3 regions of the Bacillus sp. UNCCL81 genome follow, and region 3 is predicted to be linked to each of the others. Evidence: riboswitches for the same ligand, from Rfam matches in the RefSeq annotation. Region 3 holds a riboswitch; each other region holds the start of a gene.
What was found. A riboswitch is a leader RNA that binds a small molecule or an ion and turns the genes downstream of it on or off. The one in region 3 is predicted to bind S-adenosylmethionine.

Region 1 (2,273 bases), 360 kb from region 3:
AGTCCACATTACATGAAAGTTGGTTAAGGGGTGTTCATTTTTTACTTGGACTTCAAAATGACGATGGTGGTTGGGGAGCTTTCGAAAAAAATGTAACAAATAAATGGTTAACATTATTACCAATTGAAAATGCAAAAGGTGCAATTATCGATCCTTCAACTGCAGATTTAACTGGACGTATTTTAGAATTTATTGGAAATTATACGACGGTTTCAAACGATGATCCGATTGTGAAAAAGACGGTTAATTGGCTTTTAAAAAACCAAAAATCAAATGGTAGTTGGTATGGTAGATGGGGTATTTGTTATATTTATGGAACTTGGGCAGCGATTACTGGCTTAAGAGCCGTTGGAATTCCTAAAAATCATGAGGTGATTAAAAAAGCTGAAAAATGGTTAGTTAGTATTCAAAATGAAGACGGAGGTTGGGGAGAATCGGGTCTTTCAGCTGTTAAAAATAAATATATTTCTTTAAAATATAGTACACCTAGCCAAACAGCATGGGCAGTTGATACTTTACTTTCAATTCGTAATAAGGAAGATGAAGTAATTAGAAAAGGGATTAAATTTTTAACTACTCAAAGTGAATTGACTAATAAAGCATTAACTTATCCAACTGGATTAGGTTTACCTGGTCAGTTTTATATTCACTATCATAGCTATAATGAAATTTATCCGCTATTAGCACTAGCACACTTTAAAAATAGTTAAATAATACTATTATGTAAACAAAATATATTTATTTTTGGAAATCTTTCCATAAATGTCTTTTCTTAATCATATAAATATAGTAAACTGTTTTTATATTAAATATAACTAAATAATCCTTATCGAGAGTGGTGGAGGGACTGGCCCTTTGAAACCCGGCAACTTTAGCGAAAGCTAAAAAGTGCTAAATCCAGCATGTTTAAAACATGAGAGATAAGGCGTAATCTGTACTTAAACGTCATTCTCTCATTTTTTTTGAGGGAATGGCGTTTTTTATTTTATCTAAATGGGAAGTGATTGAATGGGTTTATTAGAAAAGTTAAAAGATGGAATTGTTTTAGGTGACGGTGCAATGGGAACGCTTTTGTATTCTGGCGGACTTCACAGCTGTTTTGAAGAACTTAATATTACAGAGCGTGATCGAATCATTCATATACATGAACAATATATAGATGCTGGCGCAGAAGTGATTCAAACTAATTCGTACGGTGCTAATGCTGGAAAACTGAGACAATATGGATTAGAAAAGCTGGTTAAGCAAATTAATCAAATGGCTGTTAGAAATGCTAGAGCGGCTTCAAAAAGAAGAGCATTAGTAATTGGCGGTATAGGTGGAATGAAATATGTAGGTTCTACTTTTACGACAGCTTTAGAACGTGAAATGATGTTGCTTGAGCAAGCTTCAGCTTTACTAGAAGAAGGCGTAGATGGGATCATGCTTGAAACATTTTATGATGAAAATGAATTATATGATGCTGTAAATCTATTAAGAGGAAGAACGGATTTACCGATCATTGCACAAGTAACACTACAAGAAATTGGTGTCATGCAAAGTGGTCAATATATCGAAAAAATTCTTCCTAATTTAATCGATTTGGGTGCAGATGTTGTTGGAATCAATTGTCATCTAGGACCACTTCATATGTTGGAGTCATTAAATACTGTCTCATTACCAACGAATGGTTACTTATCGGCATTTCCTAATTCGGGATTACCACTATACAATGAGGGAAAATACGTATACAAATCGAATCCAGAATATTTTGAAGATATGGCAAAACCATTTATTGAACAAGGTGTAAGACTTATCGGTGGATGCTGTGGTACAACACCAGCACATATCGCTGCTTTACGAAGTAAGATTGATACTTTACAGCCTGTTACAAAAAAAGATGTAAAAAACAGAACAATAAAAATTACAATCCCTAAGCAAGAAGAACAAAAGAATGAAACATTAGCAGAAAAGGCAAAAAAGAGAACGACGATTATAGCAGAGCTAGATCCACCAAAAACATTACAAACAAGAAAGTTTTTTGAAGGAGCGAAAGCATTACATAGCGCAGGGGCTGATGCAATTACGCTAGCAGATAATCCATTAGCTTCACCTAGAATTTCGAATGTGGCGATGGCATCACTTCTTCAAAGATTGGATGTACCAGTTTTGACGCATTTAACTTGTAGAGATCGTAATATGATTGGACTTCAATCTCATTTAATGGGACTTTCAACTTTAGGTTTAAATGAAGTTCTTGCAATAACAGGTGATCCAGCAAGAGTAGGCGATTT
Region 2 (2,273 bases), on a different contig from region 3:
TTTTATTAAACTACGTTTTTTTTCTACTAATGGCATAACTTGCTTTGAAAAGCGTTCCATTTCCTCTAATTGAGGTGAAAATTGTAATAATAATAAGTCTAAGCCAGCTTCTTCATATTGTAAAATTCGATCTGCAATTTGCTCTGGTGTCCCTACTAGATTTGCTCTAAGACCACGATTTGAAACTGAGTAATCTTGTAATTGTATTTGTTGCTCTAATTGTGATTTAGTCGTGAAGTCTTTAAAGCCCGCATAACCGCTAGAATCTTTCACAGTCGTAATTTTTTCTAACTCAGCTAAAGCCTCTTCTTCTGTATCTCTACAAATAACATAAGCAGCCATACCGAAAGAACTTAAAGGTGCATTGCCAGTTTGTTCACGGCGTACTTTCATATCTGTTACTTTCTGATTAATTTCTTCAACTGTTCCACCGTGCATCACATAAGCGTCACATTTTTCAACAATTGTTTGCTTACCTTTTTCACTTTCACCACCTGCATAAAGAATCGGGTTTGGTCTTTGCACAGGTTTTGGAGCAAGTTTCGTATCTTTTAAGTCGTAAAATTTTCCTGAATAATTGAACGTTTCTTCTGTCCATAAGCCTTTTAGGACATCAATAAACTCCTCTGTACGGGCATAGCGTTCATCATGTTCTGTAAAAATACCGCCATATTGACGAGCTTCTTCTGCCCACCATGCAGAAACGACGTTTAGCGTAAAACGGCCGTTACTGATTTGATCGATATTAGCAGCCATTTTTGCTGTTACTGCAGGATTATGAAAACCTGGACGAATCGCGGTCATAATTTCGATTTTTTCCGTTACTGCAGCAAGTGCCGCTGCTGTAGACCAAGCTTCAAGGGAATCATGTTCTGGACCTTTAATATCGTTTAAATATAATTCAGCAATTAAAGTAGTCGAATATCCCCATCTTTCAGCTGATTGAATGACCTCTTTAGCATATTCAAATGTTGGTGGCATGCTTTCGTCATCCACATTACGTAACCATCCTCCAAAAATCGGTAACCAAAAACCATATTTCATTTCTATTCTCTCCTTTATCCTCAAAATTATCTAGTTTTCGCATCAGTTAAGTTGGATTTATATATAGTGGAATTCAGTTTTGTTTAACCTTCCGCGTAAATAAATAAAAAATAAAAAAGCCTCTTTCATTCAGAAAGAGGCATCGGAAACAATTGTTTTCGACTTATCTATCAGAATGTTTTCATTCTGCAGGAAGTGGCACCGTTCCTAAATAAGGAGGTTGCCGGACGTCATAGGGCCTGATCCCTCGGTCACTCTCGATAAGTTTGAATTATGTAATTTCTTTAACTGAATCATAAATCCTAGTAAACAGATTGTCAATAAGGGAATTTAAACATTTTTTGAGATAGCGCTTTCATTTTTATTAGAAAAAATAAAATTTTATAATTTTTTATTGCCATTAAACCGAAGTTAATACATAGTACCAGTTCCCTTTAGTATCACTTCTGATTTTACTCGAAGTTCAAGTTTTGGATAAATTTCTTCCCACTTATCTATTACTTTTTTTGTCACTCCGTATTTTGCTTGATAGTTTAACCCAAGTCCAAGTGGATCAACATTTAATTCCTGTAGACGTTCTAGAAATTTTTTTGTTCTTGAGCTCATAATGATTGATGCTATCTTCTCATACTCTTTCAATTCTCTATCTTGATGTAATGTCTTTTTAGATTCCTCAATGAATCCTTTTACCTTTATATGAACGTCTACATATGGTTTTTTATTTTTAGGCATAACAATTTTCATGTCAATTTTCGTATTTCCAGCACTTACGAAAAACTGATTCTTTCCTTTTCCAACATTAATTAATGTTGTTTTTTTGGGATTTAAAAGTTCATTAAGTAATCTTGTTTCGTCGCGATTTAATACTGCTTTAAATTTTGTTCCTTTAAAAACTGCGGAAGTATTAATTTTAAAGGTACTATCGAACGGTTCAATAATAGGTAAATATGGATCTATACCGTTTTCTGTCAATCGCATATAATAATCATTAAGTATCTCTGACATTACATATGGTGACCTATTTGATTCTTCATTAAAAGCTAACACAAGAGCGTTACCCGCTAATCTCTCTGATTTAACCCTCCATGATAAAGCTTCTTTTGCAGAAGGTTCTCCTACAGCTACATAAGCAACACCTTGAATATCTGGCCGTTTAATAAACCACTTCATCAAATCAATTTGGTTTTCAACTAGTAGATCTTTATCAATAACGATTACCCTACATTGAG
Region 3 (2,273 bases):
TTAATTAAATTAACGATATTGTCACCCTCTGTAATTGTTCCATCAAAATCACAAAAAATCTTTATTGCCATTGTTGTTTACCCCCAAAGTTGTAATGCTTTTTGTAGTGATGTATTTGGAAGTGCGTAGTCTTTTAGCTCAACTCCAGATAATGTTGCTGAAATTGCTTCTCTAAATGCATTACCTCCACCGATTGGTCCATCCGGGTGTCCATGCACACCGCCGCCAGCGTTGATGACTTGCTCAATTCCAAAATCTTGAATTAGTTGAGGTACAAGTCCTGGGTGAATTCCAGCAGATGGTACTGGGAATGTCTCTTTTAGTCCATTTGATACTGTTAAGTTTTCAGCGATTTTTAATGCTGTCTCTTTTTGTAATGCAACTGATCCATATGGAGAAGGGAATAGACTGAAATCTGCACCAGCAATTCGTAAAAGTTTCCCTAGTAATAATCCAGCGTCAATACCATAAATTGGAGAGGAACTAAACGCACCCGATACAGCAGGATGTGCCATAATTGGAATATTAATTGATGGATCTTCTGCCAATCCTTGCAGTACATCAATTCCATACGAGAACACATTTAATAAAAATACATCAGCACCAGCTTCAACAGCCCGTAATGCTTTTTCTTTTAACTCATATGTACGGCCAGTTAAATTCACCGCGTATAAAGTTTTGTGTCCTGTTTTTTCATAAACTTGGTTCAAAATATTTTTTCCGTGTGTGACGCGATCCGTAATAGAGGTAATCGTGTCAAAAAGAATCTCGTCATCTTTAATTAAATCAACGCCACCTAAAGCTTGTTTTTTTAATTCCCCTGAAATGTATTGAATATCTCTGCCGATAATTGATTTGAAAATGCTCATTAATAAAGGACGATCATATACATCCAACTTCTCTCGAATGCCTTTAATACCAAATTTTGGACCTGGGAAAAGAGTTAAAATGTCATCTGTAAAATTTAAATCAATTAGTTTAATTTCACCATCAAGAGATAGCTTACCGAAAACAGTTGTTAAAATAGCTGGTAGATCAGCTGAAAAATTTAAGCTAGGATAATAGATTTCAATAATCCCTTTTGTCGCTTTATAGCCTAAAAAGTTAACTATATTTTCTTCGCATTCTATTTCATGAACTGAAAGTACTTTGCCTTTATGCTTTTGTAATTGAATTTGATCATTTTGAGGTAAATTCGTCCATGAACCAACCGTTAAACCTAGCGCAATTGACTCTGCCTTTTTTTCTAAATGATGATTTTTATCATAAACTTGGTAAGTTGCTATTACTCCACTCATTTCAAAACCTCCAAAAAGTTTTAATCAAACAAAAAACCTCTCCACTAAGGAGAGGTTTACCTACACCTTATCTGTCAGCAAATGCTGCGAGAATTAGCACCGTACTAGTTAACTAGCCGGTTGCCGGGTTTCGTCGGGCTCGGTCCCTCCACCTACTCTGAATAAAGTTATATTTAATTTTGAATTCTTAATCTATTCGCATTATTTCATGAACAATCACAATTGTCAAACATTAAATTTTGAAAATATTTCAATCTCTTTTAATCTAGCAACTGCTTCCTTCAAGCGATCCGTATCTGATAGTAGGCCGACTCTTACATAACCTTCACCATATTCTCCAAATCCATTTCCTGGAGCGACTGCAATATGAGCTTTTTCAAGTAAAAGATCAGCAAATTCCTGTGATGTAAAACCTGATGGAATTTTTAACCATGCAAAAAACGAACCTGCTGGTGCAGTTACTTCCCATCCAATTTCGTGACAACCGCTAATAAATACATTTCTACGCTCTTCATAAAGAGCTAATAGTTGTTTGACACTTTCTTGCGATTCAGTTAGTGCAACAGCGGCAGCTTCTTGAACAGCAGGGAAGATGCTAACGTAAAGATGATCCTGTAATAGATTAATTGCTGAAATAACTTCTTTATTTCCAACTGCAAAACCGATTCTCCAACCAGCCATATTATAAGTTTTAGAAAGGGTATAAATTTCAATCCCGCATTCCTTTGCTCCTGGAGTTTGAAGATAACTTAAAGGTTTTTTGCCGTCAAAACCAAATGCACCGTAAGCAAAATCATGACAAACGGTAATCTGATTATTTTTTGCAAGCTCAACTGTTTCTTTAAAAAATTCATCAGTAGCTATAGCTCCTGTGGGATTATTTGGATAATTGATAAATAATATTTTACTAGCATCCAAAACGTCTTGAGGAATTAACTTATAATCTGGTAAAAATTGATTTTCTTCTAGTAATGG

Region 1: another riboswitch for S-adenosylmethionine. It lies ahead of BM319_RS04060 (bifunctional homocysteine S-methyltransferase/methylenetetrahydrofolate reductase); the one in region 3 lies ahead of BM319_RS05935 (2,3-diketo-5-methylthiopentyl-1-phosphate enolase).
Region 2: another riboswitch for S-adenosylmethionine. It lies ahead of BM319_RS06205 (LLM class flavin-dependent oxidoreductase); the one in region 3 lies ahead of BM319_RS05935 (2,3-diketo-5-methylthiopentyl-1-phosphate enolase).

What each region holds. Positions count from the first base shown of each region.
Region 1 is NZ_FOMF01000002.1:828,525-830,797, reverse strand. It holds gene BM319_RS04065 (terpene cyclase/mutase family protein) at 1-710, shown strand, start outside; SAM riboswitch class I at 824-927, shown strand; gene BM319_RS04060 (bifunctional homocysteine S-methyltransferase/methylenetetrahydrofolate reductase) at 1,009-2,273, shown strand, end outside.
Region 2 is NZ_FOMF01000003.1:57,454-59,726, reverse strand. It holds gene BM319_RS06205 (LLM class flavin-dependent oxidoreductase) at 1-1,044, opposite strand, end outside; SAM riboswitch class I at 1,205-1,311, opposite strand; gene BM319_RS06200 (Ger(x)C family spore germination protein) at 1,456-2,273, opposite strand, start outside.
Region 3 is NZ_FOMF01000002.1:1,189,645-1,191,917, reverse strand. It holds gene BM319_RS05940 (2-hydroxy-3-keto-5-methylthiopentenyl-1-phosphate phosphatase) at 1-71, opposite strand, end outside; gene BM319_RS05935 (2,3-diketo-5-methylthiopentyl-1-phosphate enolase) at 78-1,298, opposite strand; SAM riboswitch class I at 1,363-1,466, opposite strand; gene BM319_RS05930 (pyridoxal phosphate-dependent aminotransferase) at 1,524-2,273, opposite strand, start outside.